Regions from separate parts of the Aequorivita sp. 609 genome, predicted to be linked through region 1. Evidence: riboswitches for the same ligand, from Rfam matches in the RefSeq annotation. Region 1 holds a riboswitch; the other holds the start of a gene.
The links. Region 1 has a riboswitch for S-adenosylmethionine ahead of H4O20_RS02450 (hypothetical protein). Riboswitches for the same ligand answer to the same signal wherever they lie in the genome.
Positions count from the first base shown of each region.

Region 2: linked by a shared signal. The riboswitch ahead of H4O20_RS11985 (O-acetylhomoserine aminocarboxypropyltransferase/cysteine synthase family protein) and the one ahead of H4O20_RS02450 (hypothetical protein) in region 1 are both predicted to bind S-adenosylmethionine.

Region 1 covers NZ_JACJVM010000004.1:69,505-77,780, forward strand. The annotation lists gene H4O20_RS02420 (SDR family oxidoreductase) at 1-300, opposite strand, end outside; gene H4O20_RS02425 (NAD(P)-dependent oxidoreductase) at 335-1,543, opposite strand; RNA gene ssrA (transfer-messenger RNA) at 1,715-2,113, shown strand; gene H4O20_RS02435 (Sir2 family NAD-dependent protein deacetylase) at 2,494-3,180, opposite strand; gene H4O20_RS02440 (hypothetical protein) at 3,193-3,969, opposite strand; gene H4O20_RS02445 (hypothetical protein) at 3,980-4,348, opposite strand; gene H4O20_RS02450 (hypothetical protein) at 4,451-5,098, opposite strand; SAM-I-IV-variant riboswitch at 5,150-5,245, opposite strand; gene H4O20_RS02455 (class I SAM-dependent RNA methyltransferase) at 5,629-6,786, opposite strand; gene H4O20_RS02460 (bifunctional 2-polyprenyl-6-hydroxyphenol methylase/3-demethylubiquinol 3-O-methyltransferase UbiG) at 6,845-7,576, shown strand; gene H4O20_RS02465 (ZIP family metal transporter) at 7,576-8,244, shown strand; gene H4O20_RS02470 (helix-turn-helix domain-containing protein) at 8,251-8,276, opposite strand, start outside.
Region 2 covers NZ_JACJVM010000035.1:44,372-52,647, reverse strand. The annotation lists gene H4O20_RS12005 (tetratricopeptide repeat-containing sensor histidine kinase) at 1-1,425, shown strand, start outside; gene H4O20_RS12000 (response regulator transcription factor) at 1,507-2,154, shown strand; gene H4O20_RS11995 (M20/M25/M40 family metallo-hydrolase) at 2,301-3,845, shown strand; gene metK (methionine adenosyltransferase) at 3,998-5,254, opposite strand; SAM riboswitch class I at 5,612-5,730, shown strand; gene H4O20_RS11985 (O-acetylhomoserine aminocarboxypropyltransferase/cysteine synthase family protein) at 5,847-7,142, shown strand; gene H4O20_RS11980 (alpha/beta fold hydrolase) at 7,172-8,146, shown strand; partial or broken gene H4O20_RS11975 (aspartate kinase) at 8,241-8,276, shown strand, end outside.

The DNA of each region.
Region 1 (8,276 bases):
ATTGCTGAAAGTTCCAAATATTCCAAAACCTGCATTATTGATTAATACGTCTATAGGTTTGCCTTGAGTAGCTTCAAAAATTTGTTCTGCAACATTACTCTTACTCAAGTCCTTTACAATAAGTTGAATTTCTGAAGCGTATTGACTTGCGAGATTTTCTTTAGCTTGTTGCAGTTTGTCAGCATCAATATCTGCTAAAATTAAATCATACCCATCCTTTGCTAATAATAAAGCAAGTTCGTATCCCAAGCCAGAAGCAGCTCCTGTTACAATTCCTATTTTTTTATCTCGTTCAATAATTTAGAATTTTTTTTGCAATTATGTAAATGAGTATCTACTCAACACCATTTACATAATCTTTTAGGTACTCAAAATTTGAAGTAAGTTTTCCGTCGCCGGTTGTCATTTGCGAACGTTTCAAAATACCATCCTTATCGTTATTAAAAAACGCTGGTATTACGTGTTCAAAAAACATTTCGCCAAAACCTTCACTTGCATTTTTAGGTAATTCGCAAGGTAAGTTATCTACAGCCATTACAGCTATAGATCCAGGAGCGCCTAATTTAGTTTCACTTTCGGTTATAGGGTCATATCCATAAAAAGGGTCTGCGATTGTAGAAGCTCGAATTGTACAGGCAACAGGACCATCGATGTCACAAGAAACATCAGCGACAAAGTTGATTTTAAATTCAGGGTTTCTAGCATCTTCTCTAGTAAAAAGATATGGAGCATTATTTCCATAGAAGTGTCCAGAAATAAACATATCGCTCACTTTTGCATATTTCATAAAATCACTTTCATAACCTGAAGGATCTTTATAAAATTCCCTTTTATTGAACTCACCCCCATCTTTACGTTTATTGTATTCAGAAACATCAATCAAACAATAAACAGGCTCATCAAATTCTTTCGTAAGGTAATCTTCATCACTTACTTCACGAATTTTTAAATGGTCTAAAACTCTTTTTGCTCCTTTAGTTACTTTACCTGTTCCTGAAAGAACAATTTTCATATTCGGGATGGTAATTTTATCCAATTCTGCTTTTACAGCTTTTAAATCTGGCAGGTTTTCAACTTTAGGTAAATCGTATAAATTATCGCGTAAACCTAAGCCTCTAATACCATTATAAGCACCAACTAGTCCAGCGTAATAACCAAATCCAATTAATCGCTTATTAGATTTATTTACTATAGTTTCATGATCGAACATTTCTATATTTTTCTCCAACATAGCCTTTAATAGCTTACGATTATACGGCTGCTTTTTAATAGTATGACTGAAGTAGAAATATTTTTTATTAGGAATTAATGCCTCTACGGGAACTTCCTTTACACCCAACATTACATCTGCCTCTGACACATCCTCTAGAACTTCAAATCCTGCATTGCGGTAGGCCTCATCAGAAAAAATACGAACATCTGAAGATTCCACGATAATTCGTGCATCGGGAAACTTTTTTATGACTTCTTGACATTTTTCTGGTGAAAAAACTACGCGACGGTCTGGCGGATTCTTACGTTCTTTTATAATAGCAAAGGTTATTGGCATTTTGGTATATTTTTTGAACAAAAATGAGTATTGGAATTTATAAGAACGCAAATGTAATAGATTTCTTGTATCTTTGCACGTTAGTTAGTAGCTAGATAATAGAGAAAAAGTAGCGTAAACGTTGTTTATTTCTGTTAATTCTCTGAAAATCACTGACAAATAAATGGGGCCGACTGGTTTTGACAGCGGGTCTAATTGTATTGTAAGCATGCCGAGCGCTGGGATATAGCTCGTAAATATCATATTTCACACTTTTTAAACGGCGAGAATAACTACGCCCTAGCTGCATAATCCGAATCATAGTAGGATGTGCCTCGGCCCACAAGGTGGGCAAGCAGGAAGTCACTCAACGGCCTTGGTTTACGGCGGTTGATTTAGTGGCTTCGTAAAAGTAAACCTAGCGATGCTAGTGCTTTGATGGCATCGTGAAGCTCAAGTAAAGATAAGGAGTGCGTTGGTAGTTTTCGACCGGCAATCTCACGAAAATCTAAATGAAAACTAAGCATGTAGAAAGCATTATGGTTGCACGTTTGGACGGGAGTTCGAATCTCCCCGGCTCCACTGATCACTTAGAAAGTCACGCCGATAGGCGTGGTTTTGTTGTTTTATGAAGAAATTGAGCTCGCTCAAAATTTCAGAATAAAATTACAAAGCAAGGACGCAGTCCGTGGTTTTCTATTTGCAGGACTGGTGCCTATGGAGATCACATTTTTTATTGTAACCTCCCCGGCTCCACTGATCACATAGAAAGTCACGCCGATAGGCGTGGTTTTGTTGTTTTATGGAGAAATTGAGCTCGCTCAAAATTTCGGAATAAAATTACAAAGCAAGGACGCAGTCCGTGGTTTTCTATTTGCAGGACTGGTGCCTATGGAGATCACACTTTTTATTGTAATCTTTTCGGTTACACAATAAAAAAACTATTAAAATAAAAGTTCTAATGTTTAAGGCAGATACTCTTCAACCAACAACTTTACTCCAGTTGTAGCTTTCTCCTGTAGTACTAATAAATTTATACCTTTTTCCACATCAGGCTTTATATCAATATAAACTGTTTGAGCATCTACAGGAACAGACAGTAACAATGATCCCGCTGGTTGCACTACCATTGAAGTTCCAACAATAACAAACAAATCTGCCGTTTCAGCTATTGTAATGGCTTTCTCAATTTCAGCAACTTCTTCCCCAAACCATACTATATGTGGTCTTAATTGACCTCCATCGGCTGCCAAATCACCAAGTTGAATATCTTTAGTGTACGGGTAAATATGGTTTTTATCTTTAATACTTCTACATTTGGTCAGTTCACCATGCAAATGCAAAACATTTGTAGAGCCAGCTCTTTCGTGTAGGTTGTCTACATTTTGTGTAATAACAGACACTTCATACCTATCTTCTAATTCAGCAATTAATTTGTGCGCTAAGTTTGGTTGAGCTTTTTCAACCTCTCTTCTTCTTTCATTATAAAAATCCAATACAAGTTGTGGGTTTTTGTTAAACCCTTCTATAGAGGCTACTTCTTCAAGCTTATGGTTAGACCAGAGTCCGTTATTGTCTCTAAATGTAGGAATGCCACTTTCTTTACTAATCCCTGCACCGGTAAAAAATACTATGTGATGTTTGTGCTTCATAAGTTTGGTTTTCTATATAGTTATTACTTTTTGCCCATCTAATTTTATCTTCTTAACAAACGAGAATGATTTACCATCGTAAATAGCACTGTAATCTAAATCCCTTTTTAATAGCTCATCCTGAAGTAGCATTATATCGCTTTGCATTTCAATGCTGAAATGCGTTCGCCCAACGTACGTATTAAACAATTCGATAAGACCCATTTCGTCAAGTTCAATCAGTTTCTTCATATATTTTAATCTAGACTCTGGAATAGCCCCATGTTTCATTTTGATATTTCTTAATACAGATTGCTCTGCCTTCTGTACACCTATTTCTTTCCATACATTAAATTTAACGATTGGAAAATCAACCTCTCGAACCTCCTTCTCAACCTTTTCCTTATACCAGACGAAGTTCCCATCAGCATTTATTAAACTGCCTAACCAAGGAATATTTTTACAAGTAGGGTGAGGCTGATTAAGGTAAGGTGAATATGTATCTCCAGCACCATGTATTAACTCTTCATCAGCAAATACATAATCCCGTTTATTTACAAAACCCAAAGGGCGAAGCCGATTTTCAACAATTTGTATAAGGTTGTAAGGTGGAGAGACCATCTCAGCTACAACTAATAGTTTCCCATTAGTCTGTCCATTTAAATCAAACTTTGTCATAAAATCTTTCAATGTTCCAAACTTCTTGTTGACCGAGGCTACATTTATTATTAGACTTGAAAAGACGATGGGCATCTGGTCGTTATCTAAAAACTCTTGCCTGTTTTCCAATGTATTATTATTATTTCTCATAAATTCAAGTTTATTCCATCAAACAAATTTCATCACATTTAAATGCCCCATACTTTTTATAATACTGGCTTTCTCTATTCCACAATACAATATACTTAGCAAGTGTTTGAATTCTAAAAGAACCTTTACTCGAAATCAAACTAAATCCTTTTCCAGAGAATTTAAATTCTTCATCAAAATACCAAATCTCATAGGGTGATACATTGGTGAAATCTAATAAAGCCACGACATTCTCAGCAGGTAAACATAACAAATAAGGAAATCTATCTTGTGTAATGATTTCTGATACATCAATAAAATCTTTTTCTATAGAAGAGAAAATCACATCAATTGGTTGTGAGATTTTTGAATTGCTTAAATTGACATTAGTGGGATTCATATTATTTATTAATTATAAGTTGTGGAGGTGATAGTTGGTGGTAATCTTTCACCTTAATAATTCTTGTATTTTTTAAGGTTGCTATATATCGTTTAAACTTTCCTACATCCGTAAATGATAAACGTTCGAATTGTTCCTCCTTATTCCTTTGAAAAAGAAACCACCCATTTCTGGTATATCTTCAATTAAATCAAAAGCGAGACAGTCTTTAGGAAGATTTTCGAAGATTAAAGTGAACGAGAAAATTGTCCCAGGCTTAACAAAGCACCAGTTAGGATATACTGCGATATTTTCACTAAAAAGCATTTTAGACTTCCTTGCAGTCTGATGGCATTTTAGGTAAGTGTTATTCCAAATTCGCAATCTTTGAACATCGCGATATGGACCTAAATCGATATGAATAATTACCTGAGATTCCGTATCTGTTTGTGTAGCAAATTTTTTCTTTATCTCCTTGGCGATTTGAATTTTTGGGTCTTCTATTTCTAGGCTTAAATTTGGAATTCCAGAGCCTTCATTAATGTTTAAAATAGTGTCTTTGAAATCATTTGGAGTTTTATTAAACCTCCTAATAATTGCTTTACGAATAGCTATTAAACGTAAAGCTTGTAAATGTACGCCCTCAATATTGGCTGTATGCGCACTTTTGTAATTGTCTATGAGTTCTTCATCAGACAAGTTTTCAAAAACTTCTAAGAAGTTTGAGATATTCAGTTCTCTCTCTCTTCTGCTTGATAAAAGATGTTCCATAATAGATTTAATTAAAAAATTAAACCATTACAAAAAACAAATGAAATGTGTAGGATAACATATTTTTCCTGGACCGGCTCATCGTTTTAGCACCTTCGCCTGTTTGGGCAGGTTGCTGTTTCAATTAAGAAACTCGTAATGATACTGCATAAATACAATTTATTTTTAAATAAGACAAGAATAAATTATGATTTTATCAATAGACAATGAAACCAGTTTCATATAATACACATAGCTATAGCGGCGTATATAAATTTTTTGTGTTTTATTATATACTCAAAACCCAAGATAATAGTTGAGCCAGTTTGAAGTGCCGTTGCAGATATAATAAAGTATCTTGTAAAGTAAAAAATCACTTTTCAATTACAACAAAGAAGTGAGTCGCAAAATGTATTCAATAGAAACTCCAATCATCAACTTATTCCTAAGCCAATAACCGATTTCTCTAATAATCACCGAGTCGATATCTTAGAAATAAACTAAATTTTTATGACGTCAGATTTTCCTGAAAAAGAAATTGATCTAAAAAATTACTGCTTAGAAGCTTTTCTACTTCCTTCATACATTTCATAACGCACAAGTTTGGATTCTAATTTCCCGTTGAACAACTTAATTTTTCTCGAAGGACGAAGTCCAACAAACTTAAGCGCTTCCATATTTGAAGTAATCATCCAAGCCTGAGTTCCAGGATAGCCACGTTTTAATGTATTCCCGATAGAGCTATAAAACTCCTGAACATCATTCACAGATATTCTTTCATCATAAGGCGGGTTGAAAACCATATACAACGACTTTTCTCCCTGTTTTTCACTTTCAAAAAAATCTTGTTGTCTTACCTCAATAAATTCTTGAAGATTTGCACTTTTTATATTCTCCTTAGATTTATGAACAGCAACAGGATCAGAATCGAAACCATAAATTTTATGAGGGAAATCACGAACTTTTTTAAGAGCTGCTTCTTCTATTTTCTCATATAAATCTACATCAAAGTCTGGCCAAGTTTCAAAACCAAATTCCTCACGATTTAGATTAGGTGGAATATTACATGCTATCATTGCAGCTTCAGTCAACATAGTTCCACTCCCACACATTGGATCTAAAAAGTCACACTGCCCTTGCCAACCAGATAGCATTAAAATACCTGCAGCTAAAACTTCATTTATTGGAGCAAGGGTACTTTCTACTTTATAACCACGTTTGTGTAATGACTCTCCAGAACTGTCTAATGAGATAGTACAGATATTACGATCAATATGTACATTTATTCGTAAGGTAGGGTGGTCTAAATCTACATCTGGCCTAACACCTTCCCTATCTCGAAAACGATCTACAATAGCATCTTTGGTCTTTAAAGCGATATATTGAGAATGTGTAAATACATCTGAAAAAACAGTAGCATTAACTGCTAACGAACCTTTTACGTCCATATAGTTTTCCCATGGCATCTCATAAACTTTTTTGTATAAATCTTCTTCTGTGAAAATATTAAAGGCTGTAATTGGCTTCAGAATTTTAATTGCAGTACGGCAGCATAAGTTTGCCTTATACATAAAGCCAGTGTCTCCTTCAAAGGAAACATGTCGGGTTCCTAATTCAATAGAAGACGCTCCTAATTGACGAAGTTCCTGAGCCAGTAGCTCTTCCATCCCGAAAAGGGTCTTAGCTACCATTTTAAAATTCTTTACCATAATATATAATCAGTTTTACTGCAAAAATACAGTATTTTAGCAGTGCGAAACGATAACTATGCAAAAAGAAAAAAACAATTGGTACGCTTCCTGGTTTAACACGCCATATTACCATATTCTCTATAAAGACAGAGACCACAGAGAAGCGGCGTTGTTTATGAACACGCTTACTAATTATTTAAAATTAAAAGAGAACGACAGTATTCTAGATCTGGCCTGTGGGAAAGGCAGACATTCAAAATATTTATATCGACAAGGGTTTAATGTAACAGGAGTAGATCTTTCTGAAGAAAGTATTGCTTATGCTAAACAATACGAAAAACCCAGGCTCCATTTTGAAGTCCACGATATGTGTTTACCATATCCCAAAAAGTTTGACGCTGTATTTAATCTTTATACAAGTTTTGGTTATTTTGAAAAAGAAGAAGATAACTTAAGAACAATTAAAGCAATAAAATCTGAATTAAAATCGAATGGATATGGGGTTATAGACTTTTTAAACGTCGATTTAGCTATAAAAAAATTAGTTCCTTCAGAAAAAAAAGAAATTGGTGGAATTTTATTTGATATTGAAAAATATGTTGAAGATGGTTATATCATAAAAAATATCCGATTCAATGATGAAGGAGATGACTATTATTTTACTGAAAGAGTAAAAGCATTAAGATTAGAAGACTTTCAAGACTACTTTGAGAAGGCAGGAGTAACGTTAAAAGCAGTTTTTGGAGATTACAAACTCAATAAATTTGATGAAAACACCTCAGAAAGATTAATCCTGATTTTTAACTAATGAATTATATTTTACTTTTTTTAGCCGTAGTAATAGGTTACATAGTCGCACTTTTCTTAAAGAAAAAGGAAATGCGCAATATGGAAGTTTTTCTAGCTTTTAGCGGTGGATTTCTTTTATCTATAACAGTTTTTGAATTGTTACCACACGTATTTGAAGACCATTCTAAAAGTATTGGAGTATATATAATGCTCGGAATACTCTTGCAGCTATTTCTAGAGTTCTTCTCTAAAGGTGCAGAACACGGACACATTCATCTTCATTCAGAAAACAAACATTTTCCTTGGGTCCTTTTTATTAGTTTAGGCATACATGCCTTTATGGAAGGTTTTCCAATTTCTGAAGAAAACAATTTATTAACGGCTATTATTATTCATAAGGTGCCTGTTGCCATCATTCTATCCTTCTTTTTTATAACCGCTGGGTATAAAAGAACGACTACATTGTTATTCCTATTCTTTTTTGCCTTAATGACGCCTCTAGGGAACTATCTCTCGACTCATTACGACTTCTTCCATCAATACGAAACACCAATCACAGCGATTGTGATAGGGATCTTTTTACACGTTTCAACAACAATACTTTTTGAAAGCTCTAAAAACCATAAATTCAATCTTTCTAAAATGACAGCAGTTATCCTAGCTGTAATCATTGCTTATTTTATTTAATTTACTTTAGAAGTATTGGCTTGAGGTTTCCG
Region 2 (8,276 bases), on a different contig from region 1:
GCCGTAGAGTATCACGAAAAAGCGCTTATATTTTTCAAAAAAATTGCTGACAAAAAAGGTATTTCAGAAGCTAAAAACAATATAGCGATTATCCATGCATCTGAAGGTCGATTCGAAGAGGCGCTTTTATATTTTAAACAATCTTTTGCGATTGAGAAATCCTTGGATGATAAAAAAGGAATGGCTGAATCGGTCAACAATATTGGGGGTGCCTATTATTACCTTGGAAGGATAGATTCTGCGGTGCATTACTTTAAAAAATCTGCAATGATTGAAAAATCCATCGGTAATTTTTCGGGAGTAAGTGCTAGTTATAACAATATTGTTCAAGTTTTGCTTGACAAAAATGAATTGAACGAGATTGATGTTTATTTGGATTCGGCCTATCAATTCGCGAGACAAAGTCAAACCGCCGAGGACATTGAGATGTCCCTGCTAAATTATTCAGATTACTATGCAGCTAAAAAAGAAATTGGACCATCCTTTGAATATTATAAAAAATATGTAGCCTTTAAGGATAGTGTTTTAAGTAAATCCAATATGGAGACGTTGCAAGAAATGGAGGTAAAATATGATACCGAAAAAAAGCAAAATGAAATTCTACAACAACGTGCCCAACTAGCAGAAAAGGAAATGGAGGTACGCCGAAAAAATACTTTTATTTTCGGCAGTCTCGGCCTAGCTTTGGTTCTCGGGCTGCTGGGCTATTTACTCTATAATCAGCAGAAACTTAAAAACCACCAACTTCAAAAGGAAAGTGAGTTAAAAACGGCTTTGGCAAAAATTGAAACCCAGAATAAACTGCAAGAACAGCGTTTGCGTATTTCTCGAGACCTTCACGACAATATTGGAGCACAGCTCACTTTCATCATATCTAGTATTGACAACCTAAAATTCGGCTTTACAGATATTGGTGAAAAACTTGGCAACAAACTTAGCGCTATTAGCGTCTTTACCTCCCAGACCATTTATGAACTCCGCGATACCATTTGGGCGATGAACAAAGAGAGAATAACTTTTGAGGATTTACAAGCGCGAATAGCAAACTTTATTGAGCAAGCAAAAAATGCATCGGAAAATACCGAGTTCTCATTTAACATTGAAGAAAGTGTTGACGAAACACATGTGTTCTCGTCTGTTGAAGGAATGAATATTTACAGAATCATTCAAGAGGCGGTAAACAATTCATTGAAATATGCCCTTGCCGACGAAATCGAGGTAAATATTTCAAAAGAAGGTGAGCAGTACCAAATTGAGATTGCCGATAACGGCAAAGGATTTAATCTCGAGACAATCGATATGGGCAACGGCCTTAATAATATGAAAAAACGCGCCCGGGAGATTGATGGTACACTTGAAGTTCAAACCTCTAAAAATGGAACTTCTATTTTGCTGAGGTTGGCAAAACCATTTACAGAAGGATAAATTAATACGGCAAATGCCCTATTTTACGGTTGTCTTTTTTGAGCTAAATTCATTATCTTTAAACGACTAACCGAAAATATAATGTTGAAACTCGCTATTGTTGACGATAACTCCTTCCTTATTCATGCCATAAAGGAAAAATTATCTTTTTTTGAAGATGTTTCGGTGATTCACACCTCGTTAAATGGCAGTGAGCTGCTTACAAAACTACAGGAAAACCACAATCTCGATTTAATATTGATGGATATTGAAATGCCTGTTTTAAACGGTATAGAGACCACCCAAATGGTAAAGCAGAAATATCCGCATATCAAAATAATTATGCTAACTGCCTTTGACAATGACGAACATATTTTCAACGCTATAAAAGCAGGTGCCGATGGATATTTGCTGAAAGAAATTAACCCCAAAGATTTATACGAAGGTATTTTTGAAACACTAAATGGAGGTGCAGCTATGACTCCTTCTATAGCTATGAAAACTCTAAAACTACTTCGAAATCCTATCGATATTCAAAACCTAAGAGATAAAGAACAAATCTCCTTGTCCGCTCGTGAGGTTGAGGTTTTAGATCAATTAAGTAAGGGTTTGACTTATACTGTAATTGCAGAGCATCTTTTTTTATCGCCTAGCACTGTGCGAAAACATATTGAAAATATCTACAAAAAACTTCAGGTACACAGTAAGATTGAAGCTGTCCAAAAAGCGAGAAACCACAATATTATTTAATACTTTAGACCTTCCCTATCATTTAATACTTAGAATCGGGCATTTTCTATTTCTGTGGTTTGTTTGTAAAACTTTTCTTAATATAAAATATATTGTAGTTTTAGCTTTTACATTTAAAATTTGATACCGAACACAAACCCTTCATTATGAAAAAACTATTGACACTTGCCTTTTTAATGTCGGCAAGCTTTACAATCTCTGCACAAGAGAAAGATCCTGTAATTGATAACATTTTAAAGGAGGCTTACGAAAACTCACAACTAGAAACTCTTGGTCACGAATTAATGGACGACATTGGTCCGCGATTGGTGGGAACCCCACAAATGCAAAAAGCACACGATTGGGCGGTTGCAAAGTACAAATCTTGGGGAATATCTGCCGAGAATCAACAGTATGGTGAATGGAAAGCTTGGGAGCGAGGTATTACTCATATAGATATGGTTCACCCTAGAGTACAATCTTTAAACGGAACTCAATTAGCTTGGAATCCTGGAACATCAAAAAAAGGTGTTACTGCTGAATGTATTATTCTTCCAGAAGTAAAAGATTCTATATCATTTCAAAAATGGCTTCCTAATGCAAAAGGTAAGTTTGTGATGATTGCAATGAAACAGAGCACAGGAAGACCTGATTACAACTGGGAAGAATGGGCAACTCCAGAGTCTTTTGAAAAAATGAAAAATGAAAGAGAAGCTCAAACTAAGGCTTGGAATGAAAATATTAGTAGAACTGGCTACAACCGAAGAAGTATTATTTCTGCATTAGAAGATGCAGGTGCAGCTGGAATTATAGATAGCTATTGGTCTAAAGGTTTTGGCGCTAACAAAATTTTTGCGGCGCGTACTAAGAAAATACCAACTGTAGATATTCAATTGGAGGATTACACTATGTTATATAGAATGGTTGAGCATGGTGATAAACCTAAAATAAATATAATAGCACAATCTAAAGACTTAGGTGTAGCTCCTGCTTTCAACACTATTGCTGAAATTAAAGGAACTGAAAAACCCGACGAATATGTAATTCTTTCTGCTCATTTTGATTCGTGGGATGGAGGAACAGGTGCTACAGACAACGGTACTGGAACTCTTGTAATGATGGAAGCAATGCGTATTTTGAAAAAAGTGTACCCAAATCCTAAACGCACAATTCTAGCTGGGCATTGGGGAAGTGAAGAGCAAGGACTAAACGGATCTTCTGCCTTTGTTGCTGATAATCCAGAAATCGTAAAAAATATGCAAGCAGCTTTTAATCAAGATAACGGTACAGGGAGAGCTGTTAAAATTAACGGAGCAGGATTCTTACACTCTTACGATTATATTTCCCGTTGGTTAGCTGCAGTACCAGACACTATTAGCAAGCATATTGAAACAACTTTTCCAGGATGGCCGTCAAGTGGAGGTTCAGACAATGCTAGTTTTGTAGCTGCGGGTGCACCTGCTTTTAATTTGAGCTCTTTAAGCTGGAGTTATTGGAACTATACTTGGCACACCAACTTAGATACCTACGATAAAATTGTTTTTGACGATGTGCAACACAATGCTATTCTAGCTGCAATCATGGCTTATAAAGCTTCGGAAGATCCAGAGTTTACCTCTAGAGAGCAAATAAACCTTCCAATTAATAAACGAACTGGCGAGCAACAAAAGTGGCCTACGCCAAGAACTCCAGAAAGAAAAGGAGGAATGTAAACCTTAAATGCACCAAGTAAAAAATCCCATATTCCAAAGTATTCAATTGGAATTTGGGATTTTTTTATTTTTATAGAATTGAGAACTATAAATGTAATAGGTTTCGACTTTAGTTTATCCTGAGCCAAGTCGAAGAGCTCAACCTGACTTTGTTAAATGTTAAAAGCTTTTTTTACTTTATCGACATATTCCAATTTTTCCCAAGTGAAAAGCTCAACTTCTTTTTCTACTTTTCCGTTGTACGGGCTTTCAAAAGTTTTAGTGATGGTTTGAGGAGTTCTTCCCATATGTCCATAAGCAGCCGTTTCAGAATAAATAGGCTCTCTAAGTTTTAATCTTTTTTCAATTGCAGCTGGGCGCATGTCAAAAATCTTTGCCACTTCTTTAGCAATCTCACCATCAGTAAGATTTACGTTTTTAGAGTTGTAAGTGTTTACTAAAATTGAAGTAGGTTCTACTACACCAATAGCATAACTTACCTGTACCAAAATCTCATCAGCTACACCTGCAGCAACAAGGTTTTTAGCAATATGTCTAGCCGCATAAGCTGCACTTCTATCAACTTTACTTGGGTCTTTTCCGCTAAAAGCACCACCACCGTGAGCACCTTTTCCACCGTAAGTATCAACGATTATTTTTCTTCCTGTTAAGCCTGTATCTCCGTGTGGTCCACCAATCACGAATTTTCCAGTTGGATTAATATGATAAGTAATATCATCGTTAAATAATTTTTGAACGTGCTCAGGGAATTGCTTCTTAACGCGAGGAATAAGAATTTTCTTTACGTCATTTTCAATTTTTTTAAGCATAACCTTGTCGTCCTCATCAAAGTCGTCGTGCTGTGTAGAAACAACAATTGTAACAATTTTTTGTGGAATATTGTCATCGCTGTATTCAATTGTAACCTGGCTTTTTGAATCGGGACGCAAATACTTTATTTCGTCCTCTTCTCTTCTAAGCGCTGCCAATTCATACATTATTTTGTGTGAGATATCCAATGCCAAAGGCATATAATTCTCTGTTTCTTTGGTAGCATAGCCAAACATCATTCCTTGGTCTCCAGCACCTTGTTCCTCTTTATTTTCGCGATCTACACCTTGGTTAATATCTTGAGATTGTTCGTGAATTAATGAAATTACCCCACATGAATCCCCACTAAATTGATACGCGCCTTTAGTGTAACCAATTTTATTAATTACATCACGGGCAATCGTTTGTACATCTAGATAAGTATTGCTTTTTACTTCTCCAGCAAGAACAACCTGACCGGTGGTAACTAAGGTTTCACAAGCAACTTTACTTTCTGGGTCGAAAGCTAAAAAATTATCTAAAAGCGCATCACTAATTTGATCTGCAACTTTGTCTGGATGTCCTTCAGAAACGCTTTCTGATGTAAATAAATAAGCCATAATCTGTATTAAATTTTTAAAAAACATTAAAAACGACCTAGAATAAAATGTTTTAAGACTTGCCTAATGGCTTATGACATACATTTATGTGAATAGCCTAAAGTCCTATATTTTATAGTCTTAAGTCATTTATTTAAAAAAAGATTTGACGGGTCGCGACCTTGGGAAGTTCTCACTGCCTTTAGCATTTTTTAGGGAGGTTGCAATCAGTCAAATCTTTCCTCTTAAATTATCTGCTGCAAAAGTATAGAATTAAAATGAACTGAAGATTTGTTTTAAAAATTTTTGACAAAAAATTAGGTTATTAATTTTTTCCGACCCTATATTTGCACACACAAAGTTCAAACTTTTATTGAAATGTTATCAAGAAAGGCCGAGGGAATAGACCCTATGACGCCTTAGCAACCCTTTCTCCGGAATGAAGGTGCTACATTCTACAACTATCCTGAATTATTAGGATTGATGATAGATAACGACAAGTCAGTTTCTTTTCTGAAGCTGCTTTTCATTTATTCTTTTTAACATTTTTCTATTGTCCCGAATTTATTTCGGGATTGGTTTAATCTATTTATTAACTCAAAAAATTAGAAAAATGAGTACAAAACACAATTTCGCAACAAATTTGTTGCACGCAGGACACGACGTAACCGCAAATGGTGGAACTAGAGCAGTCCCAATTTACCAAACTTCCAGCTACGTTTTTAGAGATACAGACCATGCGGCGAATCTTTTTAATCTCTCCGATGCAGGATATATTTATTCTCGTCTTAACAACCCAACTTGCGATGTATTGGAAAAACGATTAGCAGCTTTGGAAGGCGGTATTGGTGCAGTTACAACAGCTTCTGGTGCAGCTGCTGTATCAACAGCATTGTTGACGCTGCTTCGTGCTGGCGATCATATAGTAGCATCTAGCAGTTTGTATGGCGGAACTTTCAACTTGCTGAATGTTACTTTAACGCGGTTAGGCATTACAACAACTTTTGTAGATGCTTCTAATCCTGAAAATTTTGGAAATGCCGTTAAGGAAAATACGAGAGTTATATTTATCGAATCGATTGGAAATCCCAAATTAGATGTTCTTGATATAGAAGCTATTGCCGCTGAAGCAAAAGAGAATAAAATCCCGTTGATTGTTGATAATACCGTTGCTTCCCCAGCCTTATTGCGACCTATTGAATACGGAGCAAACATTGTAATCCATTCACTTACAAAATACATAAACGGAAACGGGACAACTCTCGGAGGGGTTATAATCGACGCTGGGAATTTTGATTGGACCAATGGTAAATTCCCTGAATTTACTGAGCCATCTGCAGGATACCACGGATTGATTTACGCTGATGTTTTAAAAGAAGCTGCTTTTATTGCCAAGGTTCGCCTGGAAGGTCTTCGCGATTTTGGTGCAGCTTTAAGTCCGTTTAGCGCTTTTCAAATTTTACAAGGATTAGAAACCTTAGAAATCAGAATAAAAAAACACAGTGAAAATGCACTGAATTTTGCGAAATGGTTACAAAATAGAAAGGAAGTAGCTTGGGTAAATTACCCAGGTTTGGAAGATAATAAGTATTATAATTTAGCTCAAAGGTATCTTCCAGAAGGGCAAAGCGGACTTGTAACTTTTGGTGTAGAAGGCGGATATGAAAGTGCTAAAAAAGTAGTTGATAGCGTAAAAGTTTTTTCACTTTTAGCAAATATTGGCGATACAAAATCTTTAATTATACATCCTGCAAGTACCACTCACCAACAACTAAATGAAGTAGACCAAGCCTCATCTGGGGTGTCTCAAGATTTAATCAGACTTTCCGTGGGATTGGAAAATATAGAAGATTTAAAAGCTGATTTAGAACAAGCGTTTCAGGAAGTTTTTAAAGAGCAATTGGTTTAAATAAAAATAATCTTCTTACAGCTAAGATAATGTCTCAAATCACACAGCTAAAAATAAAAGAATACACCACACAAAGCGGTTTGTGCTTAAAGAACCTTCCCTTAACCTATGAGGTTTTTGGGAGGGAATTAGGCTCAGCTCCAATTGTTTTGGTAACTCACGCGCTAACAGGAAACAGTAATGTATGTGGTGAAAACGGTTGGTGGAAAGCTTTAATTGGTCCTGAAAAATGTATAAATACTAATAAATACACCATTCTTTCATTCAATATTCCAGGGAATGGATACGACGGTTATCTCATTAAAAATTATGAAGTCATCACAAACTACGATGTTGCTAATTGGTTTATAAACGGATTAGAACAACTTAAAATTTCATCAGTATTTGCTGGAATCGGAGGTTCGTTAGGAGGAAGTATTTTATGGCAAATGGCAGTTTTAAAACCTGCATTATTTCAGAAGTTAATCCCTATTGCTACCGATTGGAAAGCTACCGATTGGGTAATTGCACAATGCAGAGTGCAAAAGCAACTATTAAATAATTCAGAAAATCCTGTTCACGATGCACGCATTCACGCGATGACATTTTACAGAACTCCACAGTCTCTTAAACAAAAATTTAATAGAAGTTTAAATGAAATTGCTTCATTGTATAATGTAGAAAGTTGGTTGCTTCATCACGGTAATACGTTGCAAAACCGCTTTCATTTACATGCCTATAAGTTGATGAATCATTTATTGATGACTGGCGGTTTACAATCTGAAGATGAGTTTTTACAATTAGCTTCAACAATTGAAGGAGATATTCATTTGGTTGGAATAGATAGCGACGGATTTTATTTAAATGAAGAAATAAAACAGACGTATTCTTTATTAAAAACTAAAAAAAGTAAAGTGCATTTTTCTGAAATAAATTCTATTCACGGACACGATGCTTTTTTAATAGAATACGAACAATTGGCGGAAATTCTGAACCCCATCTTTAATTCAGAAGCCTTGCTGTAAAACAAGCAAGAAATTAATAAAACAAAAATTTATGAGCACTCAAGTATTAGATAACGAGGTGTCGAACCTTATAGATTTAAATAATATAAAAAAGAAGAAAATAAATATTGCCATTTTCGGACATGGCAAT